4 regions of the Paenibacillus sp. J31R122 genome follow, and region 2 is predicted to be linked to each of the others. Evidence: riboswitches for the same ligand, from Rfam matches in the RefSeq annotation. Region 2 holds a riboswitch; each other region holds the start of a gene.

Region 1 (3,761 bases), on a different contig from region 2:
CTTATCCGGGCCTTATTCCTGCTCTTATTCGAGCCACATTTGAGCATCAAGCCCACTCCTGCGGTCACCATCATTTAACAAAATCATCCTCTAGTGAGCTTAACCTCATTAAGTCTGAGGTTAAGCTCACTTTAACCCCACTAATCTCAACTCTTCTGTTTCTCCCATTAACTATTAGTGAGGTAAACCTCACTAGCCATGAGGCTCCCCTCACCGGGAATGAGGTTTTCCTCACTAAAACAAATGAAACGCCCTAATCTGCTGCTATTAGTGAGACTAGCCTCACTATTTAATGAGTTTCCCTCATGACTATCCCTCAGTACTATTGTGAGCGACCCACAGCAACTTTCTCACCTATTCGAACCTTATCCGGGCCTTATTCGGGCTCTTATTCGAGCCACATTTAATCATCAAGCCCACCACTGCAGTCATCCTCATTTAACAAAAATCATCCTCTAGTGAGCTTAACCTCACTAAGTCTGAGGTTAAGCTCAGTATAATCCCACTAATCTAACTCTTCTGTTTCTCCCATTAACTATTAGTGAGGTAAACCTCACTAGCCATGAGACTCCCCTCATCGAGAATGAGGTTTACCTCACAAAACCACATGTGACGCCCTAATCTGCTGCTATTAGTGAGATTAGCCTCACTATTTAATGAGTTTCCCTCATTTTAGTGAGTTTCCCTCATTACTATCCCTTATTACTATCCATCATTACTATTGCGAGCGACACACAGCAACTTCTCCTTCCACCTATTCAAGCCGCATTCAAGCCACATTTGAGCATCAAGCCCACTCCAGCAGTCACTCTCATTTAGCAAAAGCCCCCTCCCCACACCCCCTAAACGCAAAAAAACACCCAACAACGCCAAAGGCGTCATTGAGTGTGCTTCACTCCAAATATTTAACTACCGCATAGTATATACTAGAACGGCATTTTCGACAAATCTGCTGGATTATGCAGATCAACAAGCACCGCATGGTCAGCATTAGATACAATTCCTTCTGCCTGCAGCAGCCATAGCAATTGAGTAGCGTCAGTCCGCGTTAAGTGTGAACGCTTACCATCTTCCTTTTTAGCAATAGGATCTACTAATCTTGGGTAAATCCTCACTTTATTGTCCTCTCTAGCCAGTCGTTCAACAATCGCAAGCGTTTCCTCGGATACGCCGCTGTCAACGATCGTCAATTGAACATCTTTCCCCATCCTCTGTGAAAAAGAAGACAACGAGCGCATATACCATTCCATATTCTTTTGCCGACTATCCGCAATCCATACATAGTGCTTAATGGATTCCAGTCGTCCTTGCTGGATTCGATAAACCAGATGCACGGTCAATGCAGCCAACAGATAACATCCGATCACCAAAAGTAGAAGTCCAAACATCGAGGCCACCTCCTCTTTGTGACACTATATGCCACAAGGCGCCCAGTGGTTCCCCTATAAAAGGACAAGATTATAAAATGTGCAATTGCTTATTCCGCTTCAAAAAAAATAACCCAATTTTTTCAGTCAAAAAGCGACAAATAAACCCTCTTGAGCAATTTACAATATATGTTATCATTTTACTACATCTTCGCGCATATGTAATATACGTATGCTAAGGGAGCAGAGAGAGGATGTATTTCGTACATTCTTCATATCTAGGGAAGCGATGATGTATAATCTACATTTGGACACTTGGATTATACGGAGCTAGTAGTGTAACCGGCCCTCTTAGAACTCGAATACCAATCTAAGGGGAGTGTGAATTTGTGAAAAGATTTAAGAAGAGGTTGTCTTTTGGTTTAGCTATTTTACTTATATTATCGATATCACTAAGTTCACTTGTCATGGCAGCAGGTACCGAACCAGCTCCAGACAACGGGCAGAATAATAACAATAATGCCTGCGAAGAGTATTCTACTGACCGTAATGATATCATTATGGAAGGTCAAGGCACCACCCTCCCAAGCGGGCTGCATGACAATGGATTAATCGTTAATAATGACGGAACAGCTACAGCTTATTTCCATACAAAAGCGGATACTTGCGTACAAGTGAGCTTCTCTTCTTACGTATATCCACCAGGCACAACCCCAGACGATTTCGGGCACCCTTTTGAAACGCAGAAGCATTTTACTGGTATAACGGACGTTTACGCACCAGGTAAAAGCTACAAAATTACAATTGGTCTCCCTCAATGTGCCCCCTATCAAATAGATGTTTATAGTGGACCTCAACAACTGACAATAGGTACCGGCGGTCATGCAGGCACATATAAAACAGCGATTGTACACAAAGAAGGCTGCGGAAATATTATAGTCAATAAATACATCAGTAAAGCAGTAGAAGGTTCTCCTCATGAAGGTGTTACTTTTGAGCTGTGGAAAAACGGCACCCTATTTACGACAGGGGTAACCAATGCAAATGGCGTTATAACCTTTGCTAAAGTCCCTGTCGGCACATACGACCTGAAAGAAATTACATTACCAGGCTTTACAACAGACTTACCTGAGGGCACCAAATTGGTAGTCACCAATGATTCATCGGAGATAAAAATCGTCATCAACACCCCAAAGCTCAAGGTGGATAATGCCTGTGTTAATCCAACAGGACAGCGAGAATGGGTTGTAACCAATGAAAGCAATATCGATGTCCCATTCTCGTGGGCGGCTATCGGAACCACTCAATTCGGAAACAGCACCGTTCCGAAAAATTCATCAGTATCCTTTACGACAAATGCCATTGATGGCCCTTTTGATATTAAAGTCTCATGGGAATTCGAAAAGAATATAACTAAAGCAAGCAATAACACACCATGTCCAACAGAGACACCGACTTCAACACCAACACCAACACCAACACCAACGCCGACTTCAACACCAACATCAACACCAACATCAACACCGACTTCAACACCAACATCTACGCCAACATCAACGCCGACTTCAACACCGACTTCAACACCAACATCAACACCAACATCAACGCCGACTTCATCGCCTTCACCAACACCTGTGACATCTACTACACCAACACCGTCACCTGAGACTACACCATCACCAACGCCTGCTCCAACTGCTTCACCTGATCCATCACCTACACCGGAGCCAACAGCCGTCGTAAAGGGTTCAACTGATGAGAATGAACAACCTCCTAGTGATGATCCAATTGTGATTATCGATGATGAGGAGATTCCGCTAAGCACATTGCCAAAAACAGGCGATAGCAATCCTTTCCCTTACTACCTAATTGGTGCCTTTGCAATAAGTACAGGACTTTTAGCCCTTAGAAGACAAAGAAACAATAAACAAGGCTAATACAATAACTTGAAATTAAAGCAGTAAAATGACAAACACCCCGCATTATGCCTTTTGGGCAAAATGCGGGGTGTTTGTCATTTAGTGAAAGTTTATAATGTAACCCAACCAAATTTAATGGAATGAATTACTGCTTGTGTACGGTCATCAACTTCCATCTTTTGAAGGATGCTGCTAACGTGGTTTTTGACTGTTTTTTCGCTAATGAATAGAAATTCACCGATAAGCTTATTGCTCTTACCTTCTGCCATAAGTCTGAGAACCTCTGCTTCACGGCGAGTAAGCGGGCTATTGTCGCCAGCAACGAATTTCACGCCTGGCTCTTTAGCTGCTGCCGCACCTGACACGATACCCATCTCATCCAAATAAGTCATACGACGTAATTGATTAATTAGCTTACCCGTCACTTTTGGATGGATGTAGGCATAGCCTTGAACAACGGAACGGATCGCATTAA
Region 2 (3,761 bases):
ATAAAATAACTAGTGTGAAGATGACAGTGATTGGAATGACAAGCGACGTTACTTTGATATATTGTCCCCAGCTTATTTTCACGCCGCCTTTTCTTAATATATTCATCCACATTATTGTAGCCAGAGTACCAATTGGTAAAAAGAGCGAGCCTACATCACTACCTATTACACTTGCCAAATAGGAGATTTTTAACGTTAACGGATCGAGTCCCATATTCATTAATGTGAGCGTTCCGACCATTAAAGCAGGATGATTGTTGAATAAATTCGATAGGACGCTCAAGAGGGTACCCATTAGAACACTTGCATTGAGTAAGCTTCCAGAGACAATAGGCTGAAGCAGCTGAATAAGCAAATCCGTCAATCCAATATTATTCAGACCGTAAATAATGACGTACATACTGAAAGCGAAAATGAATATATACCAAGGGGTTTTCTTCAGCATATCGGCAGGAGAGATTTTTAAATAGATCCAACGCCACGCGAGTAATAGAGTGGATCCGATTACAGCCATTAACGAAACGGGAAAATGTATATAAGAGGCTACAAATAGGAGTACTCGAATGGTTAAAACAAATAGGAATATATTTCGCATGAAGCTAGTCCGATTCTCTCTGGAAATGGTATCTTTGAGCGGATGAGTCCCTAGCATCAGATTCCATGCTGCAGCTGGCGGCAATTTTTTCGGGAGAACGCGATAGAAGGTTGCAAACAGTAGGAAGGATAGTAGTAGTAGTCCAAGTGAGGCAGGAACGAACATCATAGCGGTATGCATATAGAGATCCATGTGAACGATTTTTATAGCAATTAAATTTACGATATTACTAACTCCAATAGGAGCGCTGGAAGCTGTTGCAATTAGAGCTCCCGAGATGAGATAAGGTATTTTTTGATGGTTTTTGAGACCCATGTTTTGAAGAAGAAGTAATAGAATAGGTGTTGTGATTAATATACTGCCATCATTGTTCACGAAGAGTGTCATGAGAAAACAAAAGAGAATCGTAATCCAGAAAAGGCGAATGCCTGACCCTTTTGCCTGTTTCAATAAAAGCTCAGCCGCCCAGTAGAAAAAACCAAAGCTTTCCAGAACAATGGCCATTACAATGGTGGCTATAATCGTTACTGCGGCACCGCTAATCGTCTCTGTTATTTTTCCCAGGTCAGCGAATGATACACTTCCACTGAGTATAACGAATAGGGCTCCAATGGTTGCAGGGATTGCTTCATTAACATGGGGACGCCAGAAGATGAAACCAACTGTAAAGAAGAAAGCGCAGATTGTGACAATGACCATTAAATCATTCATAATAAAACCTCTTTTCAAATTGAAAGTTTTTTCTTGTTATCAACTCTCCTTACTTAAAAGAAATGGTTTCAGTCTAGCATCAAGTCGAAGTCTACTTTGTCTACTAATTCCCCCTCCTTTTTTTGTAGTAAAAATATCTTTGTAATGTATATATACGTAGTAGACATATCGTTCGTACTGGTCAATATCCCTAACTCTATTAAAATCTGCTAGTGTCAGTTGTTGATATTTATCTCGTAAAGATAGTTGTATAGGATAGCATTTGGCCTATGCGTTTACGGTGAATTTGTAATATAGTCTTGTTATAACTACAAGATATGATAGTATAAGAGAATAAAAGCTAAACATTAAATGGCAAATCTGTCGAAAGACAGGGACGCAAAGCTGTAGGGCCTTCTTAAATAGATGGCAGACAGTTACCGAATGGATAGGCTTTTTTTGTTGGAAATAAAACTTTATACGATAATGGCAAACCTATCGAAAGGTAGGGACGCAAAGCTATAGGGCCTTCTTAAATAAGATGGCAGCCTGGCCACCGAAGGGAGTTTTATGAATGAAGAAGTTTATGCTGTTTATAGCTGCTATTGTCATTTTATGTCCTTTATTTAATGGAGCGGCGGTCCATGCTGAAGAGGTTAATTCGTGGTTAAACGAAGCTGATGTAAGCAAGGGAATCATTAGTGTGAAATACGATGTAAAGGCTAACGTTAAGACGAAGCTGTTGATCGTTAAAGGTCAGGAGAAGTATTCCTATAATTTAACTGCCGGCAAGAAAATGGAGTCATTTCCTCTTCAATTAGGCAACGGCGATTATACGGTTAGCGTATTGGAAAATATAAGCGGAAATAAGTATAAGGTTATTTACAAGGACAACGTTAAGCTTAATTTGAAGGACAGCACAGCTGTATACTTGAATTCGATTCAGAATATAAATTGGAATGATAAAAGCAAAGCTATTCAAAAGTCGAAAGAGCTGACGAAAAATTTAAAGACAGATACTGATAAAGTAAAAGAAATTTATAAGTATGTGATAAATAACATTAAATATGATAGCAAGTTGGCAGCAAGCGGCGTATCTTCGGACTATCTTCCTCAAATCGATCGTACATTACTATCGAAAAAAGATATATGTTATGGATATTCCGCATTGTTTGCAGCGATGCTTCGGAGTGAAGGGATTCCAGCTAAGCTGGTTATGGGCACGTCAGATTATGTGAGTACCTATCACGCTTGGAATGAAGTCTATTTAAATAATAAATGGGTAATTATAGACACAACGGTTGATGCAGGCTGGAATGGCACAACTACAGCTTTTACGATGATAAAGGATGCCTCTAAGTACACTGCTTCCAAACAATACTAACGTGTATTTGGTTTAAAGAGCCTCGAACATTATGTTCGTGGCCTTCTTTATTTAGAGATCATACAATTCTTATCACAAGGAATACAGAATTATTAAATTCCATGATTAAGGAGTATATAGGATGAAAGTGATTCTTGTAGATGATGAACAACTTGCTGTGGATTACTTGAAGCGTCAGCTTATGAAGCACGATCAGATTGAGGTTATTGGTGCCTACATAGATCCGATTGCAGCGAGGAGAGACATTCTAGCTGAGGATGTGGATTTGGTTTTTCTTGATATTAACTTGCCGGAAATAAACGGAATTCAGCTAGCGGAACAGATTCTAGAGAAGAAGCCGGATTTAAATATTGTATTTGTAACGGCATATAGTGAATATGCGGTTAAGGCTTTTGAACTTAACGCTTTGGATTATTTAGTAAAGCCGGTTAGATCGGATAGACTGGTCAAAACGATTGCTCGAATTAGGGATGAAATAGAATCTTCTCAAGTAGAGATAGAAGATCTAGCTCCCTCTGTGATGAAAATAAATATTTTTAAGCAAGTATCTGTTGAAATATCAAATACGCAGCAATCTGTCATTCATTGGCGAACGACTAAAGCGCAGGAGTTATTTCTATACTTACTTCAACATCGCGGTCAATTCGTTCGTAAATCGGTATTAATTGATACGTTATGGCAGGAGTATGAATCGGATAAAGTCTATTCGCAATTGTATACGGCAATCTATCACGTCCGGAAAACATTGGCACAATTTGCTGATCACTTTCAAATCATGAACGCGATGGAAGGTTATATTTTAAGTATAAATGATGTTGTGATAGACGTGGAAGAATGGGAGAATCGATTAGCAGCTGAAGAGGCTCTATCATTTGAAACGATAGATAATTACATAGAATTAATGAAGTTATATACAGGAGACTATTTACAGGAATATGATTATTGGTGGGTGGAAAGCGAGAGAGAGCGTCTTAAGAAGCTCTGGCTTAATATTTCGTATGAGATTGCGAGCTGGTACGAGAAACATGACCAGCTAGATAAATCCATCGTTTGGTATGATGAAATTTGCACAAAGCACGTCCAAGAAGAGAA
Region 3 (3,761 bases), on a different contig from region 2:
CTAGACAAAAGGGTTAGCTATATGGACTTATCAAGAAATTTCGGTAAGGAAGTCGCGATGATAGCAGGGCTTGATTATGTAAGGGGAGATGCGGTCATTATTATTGATGCGGATCTCCAGGATCCGCCTGAGCTTATCCCGCAAATGATACAGTATTGGGAAGAAGGTTATGATGACGTTTATGCGAAGAGAAGAAGTAGGTTAGGCGAGACTTGGATAAAAAAATGGACCGCAAAGTCCTTCTACCGCTTGTTGAAGGGCTTAACAAGAATACCGATTCAAGACAATACTGGTGACTTTCGATTACTTGATCGTAGATGCATTGAAGCTTTAAAAACGTTACGGGAAACGCAAAGGTATACAAAAGGGATGTTCAGCTGGATAGGTTTTAACAAACAAGAAATTATATTTGATCGGGATTCTAGAGCTGCCGGCGAAACTAAATGGAATTATTTTAAGCTGGTGGATTTGGCAATCGAAGGAATAACATCATTTACAACAGCCCCACTGCGCATATCCGCATTGTTTGGGGTTCTCATATCAGTTGTCGCTTTTATTTATATGGGATGGGTCATCATAAAGACTCTGCTCTTTGGCGAATCTGTGGCTGGTTATGCTTCGTTAATAACTGTTGTTTTGTTCTTAGGTGGCATACAGTTATTGTCTCTAGGCATTATTGGTGAATATTTAGGAAGAGTATTTAATGAAACAAAGCAGAGACCCTTATACTTTATCGATGAATATGACGGAGAGAAGGTTTCTGTCAAGGATAAAGCTAAAGAAACTGTATCCATAGGATAATGGCATGCCATACTTAAACAGAGCTCTAATAAATTGAATAGTAGGATGGTATATAATGACAGTTACTAAATATAGCAGTATAACGTTATTACTATTATTGTTCACGTACATGTTAACGGTGAATCTACTTTCACCGATGTTTGCAGATGATTTTAACTACTCATTCATGTGGGATAAGTCTAAACGAATTGAAAATTTATTTGATGTTTTTAGGTCACAGTATATGCATTATTTCGAATGGGGCGGTAGGACTGTTGCCCATACAATTGGTCAAATATTGCTGATGTTGAATAAGACTGTTAGCGCAACGCTAAATGCATGTATATATGTTTCTTTCATTTACTTAGTTTATTGGCATTCGCAAGGGAAAAAACTAATGATTCAATCAGGTGCAGTCCTGTTGTTAATCATATTTTTTTGTTGGACAAGTCTACCTTCCTTTGGTGAAACTACCATCTGGATAATTGGCTCTGTCAATTATTTATGGACCTCGGTCATTATTCTTTTATTTCTTCTGCCCTTTAGAATAACTATGATAGGTGTAGGATTAAAGGATCGGTTTTTAAGCCGTTTGAGTATGTTGATTTTAGGTGTCGTTACAGGCTGGACGAATGAAAATACTGCTTTATCAACATTACTGCTAGCAGCAATATTATTAGGATATTTTTATTTCAAGAAAAAGATAGCCATATGGATGCTGACAGGCTTTGGCGGTATGATAGTAGGCTTCCTGCTCCTAATGCTGGCACCTGGTAATATGGTAAGGGCAGCGAGAATGGAGAAGGCCGAAGATTACTCTTTTATGTTGTATCATATTAAAATACCAGCAGCTATGACTATTAAGATTATGCTGATTCAAGCGCCACTCTGGATAGCATTATTTATATTTATAGCCATATTATTGGCATATTTCAACAAAAGAAGAAATAATTGGCTTGGATTTTACAAAAAAAATGGCTCTGATTTGCTCTATTCATTTGTATTTATTCTACTTAGTGTAATTAATAATGTAGTTATGTTCGCTTCCCCGTATTTTCCTTTGAGAGCTGGCTTTGGCTCTAGTGTCTTCCTAATTATTGGTGTTATGGGTCTTCTTCGGATGAACGTTATTCGAGCAGTATTCATGAAACAAAGATTTGTATTTTCAATTATATTAAGTGTAGTGCTACTTATTTCTATGAGTCTCGTTTTGCTTAAATATACGCAACTAAATGAAGAGCAGCAGAATCGTCTATCTGTAATCAAAAGTCATATAAACGAAGGGAAGCCTGATGTTAAAGTTTCCTCTTTTTCAATTAACAATAAAAATCCTTACGAAACCTATCTGGATCATGTATTTGTCAGTGATATTGGAGAGGATCCCGCAATTTGGCCAAATACGATTTATGCGAAATACTTTGGATTAGAATCAATCAAGCTTCAAAAGTGAAAAGCAGGAATTGATATTTATATGATTGCCCGTAAGTATTCAGCCATTTTGATCCATTCTAAAGTGGTGTGACAGTCACAATTTTTTTGATTTTTACAAGCTGATTCGACAAAAAATACAATTATCTCCCAAATTTCAAGTACATAAAGCGACAGCATATGCGTCCGAAGGGGGATATAATACTTATAGTTAGTGAAAGGGAGACGTTGAAATGCGTTTAGTATCTGGGCACCTTAAACGCATGGAGTCAGTGGTGCAACCGGCCCCGATATGAATGGGGGACAAGGTGATATGACGCTTGGACAAGTAGATAATATTCAAGATTTGGATATGGAGTGGGTTGAATTAATTGTTAGCGCGCGTAAAATGGGACTTAATACAGACGACGTTCGTAAAGCACTTCTTTGCCTTGAGGAAGAAGGTAAGGTAGACAAACAGGATAAAGCTGTGTAAATAGGTTAAATGCTATTCACGCTTTATTTTCCACTTATTAAATTCCAAGAACTCTTTGAATTGATCTTTACTAACGCCAGATGCCATTGCTTCCTTAACTAGGTCTGACCACTCACGATCTAGATGCTCGGGATTACTTTCAGTTTGATCGGTATTTAAAAACTCTTCAATAGTTACATTTAATACTGCGCCAACCTTCTCGAGAAACTGTATCGAAGGATTTTGCTGTAGTCCACGCTCTATTGAACTAAGATAAGACTTTGCGACGCCTGCTCTTTGGGAAAGCTCCGTTAGGGAAAGTCCTTTTCTCTTGCGCAGCATTTGAATGCGTTCTCCAATCATAGCCAATTCCTCCGTTTGTACATAGATGTAAACTCACTTCTATTATAACTAATAATTCTCAATTAAGAAAGCTTGTAAGTAATAACGAATATATTTTTCTGGGTGATTGAATCGAATCCACTAAGTTAGTAAATAAGTGGATTTTTTTTTGTGAGAGAAAGCGATTGAAATGTAAAAAATAGCTTGAAAAAATGTATTAAGGTTTGATAAAGTTTTGTTTTTTATAAAGAACAAAACAACAGCTTTCATTTACATAAAATTGAATATTTTTGATTGACAAACCCTTTTTAAGGGTGTAACATTCAGATATGTTCTTTATTGAGAACTAATGCTCGCTTGGATGATATTCGTATTTGTTAAGTAAATAGAACGGATCGATATCACATCGGAGGAACAAATGAGTGCGATCACAGCCGTATATGAAATCGATCATACTAACTTAGTGTTAGAGCAGGGCAATCGAATGATGCATGAATTATCTCAATTTCCTTGTAACTCTTCACAAGCTTGGAATGTTGATAATGTGTTTCTTGGCTGTCACAACCAGTGGATTACACCTGAATCTGTTGGTGAGCGCAATCCCTTTTATGATTCCGAAAGACGATTAGTCATTACCGCAGACGCTATTATTGATAACCGTAATGAATTATTTAACTTACTCCAGGTACAGCATGATAGCAGAGAGCATATTACCGATGCTGAGCTTATTCTGCTTTCCTATTCCAAATGGGGCGAG
Region 4 (3,761 bases), on a different contig from region 2:
TGATGTTCTCACGAATGCTCGCTTATTCACAGGATTTCACCCGGTTGGTTAAAGATGAAACGATCGGACATGAAAAAAAATACACTTCTCTAACCCCTCTCGGGATTAAAGAAGTGCTTAATATACGAATTAAGAGACTCACTTAGCAATTCATTTTCCGAACGCAGCCCTAGTTAGCTGGAAATTCAGGACCGGTATATTCTGAAGGAATAACAATTTCACCTGATTCGATTTTTTCGGCGTACACTACAATTTTATCCTTCACGTCTTGTGGAACAAAAGGTGACAGGGCAAGTCGAACGGCATCCGGATTTTCAAGTCCGATTTTTTTCACTGTATTCGGCTTCCACGTGCCTTCCGTCAAATCTTTAATTGCTCCATATACTGTCAAGCTTGCATCCGATATCGCAGATCCAATGAAAACATCGGGTGCATCGGCATAATAATCACGAACGTTAGCGAATTGATACACGCCATTCTCGCGTGCCGCTTCCGTAACACCGGAACGAGCCTTATTCAACATAGTAAAGATCATATCCGACCCCGCGTTAATTTGTGCTTGCGCAACACTTTTTGCCAAAGCGGCGTTTTCTTGATCGCCTGTAAACGTGGTAAGGAATGTTGCTTCAGGATTCGTGTATTTCAAACCGTCAGCAAATGCTGCGCGTCCCAATAGACCGGGACCTACGCGTGCACCGGAAATATGAGAAACCACATTCGTTTTTGTCAGAAGTCCTGCAGCTGCACCTGCCAGCCATGCGGATTCTTCCTGTTTTACCTGATAGCTGGACAGGTTATCGCCGGTCAAATTCGTTTGTGTATTAACAAATTTTATTTTCGGGAATTCTTTAGCTACCAACTTCACGGCTTCCGAGCTTTGCCCTGCATGAGCAATGATCATATCCGGGTTTTTCTTGGCCAATTTGCGCAATGCATCCGCAATTTGCGCAGTGTCATGCGGGATATTTTCCACAAACGTCGCTTTGATTCTGAAATCCTCTTCTGCCTTCGCTAATCCACGGTAAGCAGATTCCATAAACCCGCCGTCCTTGGAGGAACCTGGAATCAACAATGCAACTTTTGCTTTCTTATTATTGGTGTGTGACGGGTCCTTGCTAGCTTCTGCGGTAGACAAACCGGATGAAAATACAAGTGCCATAGCCAAGCTCGACAAAGCCAATTTCGATAGTAATTTTCTCAAGATGTACCCCTCGTTTCCAAAAAAGTAGTTTTGTCCGGACAAATCAGAGAATAAACTAGACTTCACTTTTTGTCAAATTATGCCGAAGATAAATAAGGGGAATAAACCGAATAATTGCGAAATAACGTCGTTAGCAGGTCTTTACTCCCTATATAGACAGTGAAAATTGACCTAAATTCCGACATACCGGTATCTAAAGTAGTATTTATTTTTAGTAAAAAGGTCTTGTATATCCCGAAAAGCTATATTATACTTTGGCCAATAGATATACCCATATCACGAAAAGGCATACTTCTCGAAAGAGGGGGACGCAAAGCTACGGGCCTAAGGATTTCGATCTACGGCAGCCGGGTCACCGAAAATTGGGAGGACGTCCATCCCTTTCTTTTGGGGTGGACTTTTTTTATTTTACAATATCTTAATGGGGGATGCTTGGATCATGAAATATATTCAGAATTTACGAATCAAAACGAAAATCGGGGGAATGCTCGGACTTTCCATTATTTTCCTACTCATTATCGGTATTACAGGCTTTTTCGTCATGAACAAGATGGCTAGCAATGCCCGTGCTATGTACGAAGAAACCTTGATTCCGAACAGCCTGGTCGAAGGACTTTTGTTCGGCAATTCGCAAATGGATGCTTTGCAGCTTGAAATGCTGCTGGCGAAAGACGAGGCTATCATTAAGCAAATTCAACAGCAAATTGTTCAGACCCGCGATAAAAATCAGGTGATACGAAAAAGTCTCGAGCAGATCACGTTGTCTTCGAGAGCACAAGAGCAGTACCAAAGCTTTATCGATTTGATCCCTAAAAACAACGAAGCCAAGAAAAAAGTGGATAACTTGGCAGTTGCCAATCAAAAAGAAGCAGCGCATAAGGAATATGTAAATTCGTTCAAGCCGATCCGTGCAGAAATGATCAAAAGCCTGGAGAACGTTGTTAAGTTCAATGAAGACGACGCAAAAATCTTTTATGAGAAAAGTGTTCAAAGCTCCAAACTGGCTACATCGATCATCGTTGTCGTTACCCTACTTGCCGTCATTTTATGTTCCTTGATCGGATACGGCATTTCTAATATGATCACAAGACCTGTCCGCACCATTCAGCAATTGATGGCAAAAGCGCAGGACGGGGATTTAACGGTTAACGCTACATACCAATCAAAAGACGAAATCGGTCTTCTTTCAAAGGATTTCAATGGAATGATCACTAGCTTGAGAGAAATCATTGCGAAGATCGTCCTCGAGTCTCAGAACTTGTCTGCAAGCTCGGAGCAATTGGCAGCAAGCTCCGAACAATCCAGCCAAACTACCCATCATGTCGTTGCGGCCATTCAAGACATTGCTGGAGGTGCCGATCAGCAGATGCAAAGCTCTATCGAAAGCGTAAGAGCAATGGAAGAGATGGCTACCGGCGTTAATCGGATTGCAGAATTTTCAGGCAATGTATCCGCAATGTCAATGGAGGCTTCCAAGGAAGCCCAGGAAGGCAATATTTCGATCCAGAAAGCGATGTCCCAAATGGATTTGATCCGAGAATCGGTCAACGATTCGGCCAAGGTTGTTAACCAACTGGGTATACGATCTCATGAAATCGGTCAAATCGTCGATGTTATTACCGATATTTCAATGCAGACGAATTTGCTTGCATTGAATGCCGCGATTGAAGCTGCAAGAGCGGGCGAACACGGGAGAGGCTTTGCTGTCGTTGCCGACGAGGTTCGGAAGCTGGCGGAGCAATCCAGACAATCGGCGGAACAAATCGTGGTGATCATTCAGCAAATTCAAGGTGAAACTCGTTCTGCGGTTGTCGCCATGGAAAAAGGCAGCATAGAGGTCGAACACGGAACTGTGATTATGAAGGAAGCAGGAGAGGCATTCCGTAACATTATGAATGGGGTGCAGCAGGTGGCTTATCAGATGGAGGAGGTATCTGCCGCATCACAACAAATGTCGGCAGGCACAGAGGAAATTACCGCTTCTCTCCACGATATGAACAGCATTACGGAAGCTGCCTTCTCGAAGACAGAAAGTGTAGCTGCCGCTTCGGAGCAGCAATTAGCTACGATGGAAGAAGTTTCGGAATCCGTGAATGCGTTGACGCGTATGGCTCAAGAATTGCACGATATGACTTTACGTTTTAAGAGCTGATCGCCCCGTTGCTAGAGGCTGTGCAATGAAAAACCGCCGTTGGTTGAAACCAACGGCGGTTTTTTAACCTGTCAGCTATTCGTTGTTATGAACTTCTACAGCTAAATTGATAACCCGGCTAATTGAATGGGCTCCACTTTGTTCGCATATGCTGTAAGCGTCCCTTCGACCGTAATCGTATTTTTAAATTTTAAATTAGAATCTTCTTGTCCCTGAGCCAAGAGATTGTTCTGCAATTTGAATTAACGCTCTTGTGATGTTTCCACCAATAGTACCTGCATCACGAGTAGTCATATTCCCATTGTAACCATCTGGAGACCATTGAATCCCAAACTGTTGTGCTACCTCATATTTCATTTGGTCAAGTGCTGCTTGTGCTTGTGGAACGACTAAACTTTTTCTGCTCAT

What was found. A riboswitch is a leader RNA that binds a small molecule or an ion and turns the genes downstream of it on or off. The one in region 2 is predicted to bind cyclic di-GMP.
Region 1: linked by a shared signal. The riboswitch ahead of AC0YN7_RS23700 (SpaA isopeptide-forming pilin-related protein) and the one ahead of AC0YN7_RS12115 (transglutaminase-like domain-containing protein) in region 2 are both predicted to bind cyclic di-GMP.
Region 3: linked by a shared signal. The riboswitch ahead of AC0YN7_RS18425 (anti-repressor SinI family protein) and the one ahead of AC0YN7_RS12115 (transglutaminase-like domain-containing protein) in region 2 are both predicted to bind cyclic di-GMP.
Region 4: linked by a shared signal. The riboswitch ahead of AC0YN7_RS21925 (methyl-accepting chemotaxis protein) and the one ahead of AC0YN7_RS12115 (transglutaminase-like domain-containing protein) in region 2 are both predicted to bind cyclic di-GMP.

Annotation. Positions count from the first base shown of each region.
Region 1 covers NZ_JBWDNM010000016.1:78,980-82,740, forward strand. Annotated here, with positions in the region: gene AC0YN7_RS23695 (hypothetical protein) at 927-1,388, opposite strand; cyclic di-GMP riboswitch class II at 1,644-1,724, shown strand; gene AC0YN7_RS23700 (SpaA isopeptide-forming pilin-related protein) at 1,757-3,304, shown strand; gene AC0YN7_RS23705 (response regulator) at 3,397-3,761, opposite strand, start outside.
Region 2 covers NZ_JBWDNM010000006.1:157,709-161,469, forward strand. Annotated here, with positions in the region: gene AC0YN7_RS12110 (ArsB/NhaD family transporter) at 1-1,306, opposite strand, end outside; cyclic di-GMP riboswitch class I at 1,650-1,730, shown strand; cyclic di-GMP riboswitch class I at 1,764-1,846, shown strand; gene AC0YN7_RS12115 (transglutaminase-like domain-containing protein) at 1,860-2,669, shown strand; gene AC0YN7_RS12120 (response regulator) at 2,791-3,761, shown strand, end outside.
Region 3 covers NZ_JBWDNM010000011.1:31,088-34,848, reverse strand. Annotated here, with positions in the region: gene AC0YN7_RS18435 (glycosyltransferase family 2 protein) at 1-801, shown strand, start outside; gene AC0YN7_RS18430 (DUF3329 domain-containing protein) at 857-2,230, shown strand; cyclic di-GMP riboswitch class II at 2,421-2,504, shown strand; gene AC0YN7_RS18425 (anti-repressor SinI family protein) at 2,522-2,683, shown strand; gene AC0YN7_RS18420 (helix-turn-helix domain-containing protein) at 2,696-3,025, opposite strand; gene AC0YN7_RS18415 (asparagine synthase-related protein) at 3,423-3,761, shown strand, end outside.
Region 4 covers NZ_JBWDNM010000014.1:89,459-93,219, reverse strand. Annotated here, with positions in the region: gene AC0YN7_RS21935 (hypothetical protein) at 1-146, shown strand, start outside; gene AC0YN7_RS21930 (BMP family protein) at 170-1,201, opposite strand; cyclic di-GMP riboswitch class I at 1,477-1,561, shown strand; gene AC0YN7_RS21925 (methyl-accepting chemotaxis protein) at 1,641-3,353, shown strand; gene AC0YN7_RS21920 (small, acid-soluble spore protein, alpha/beta type) at 3,549-3,761, opposite strand.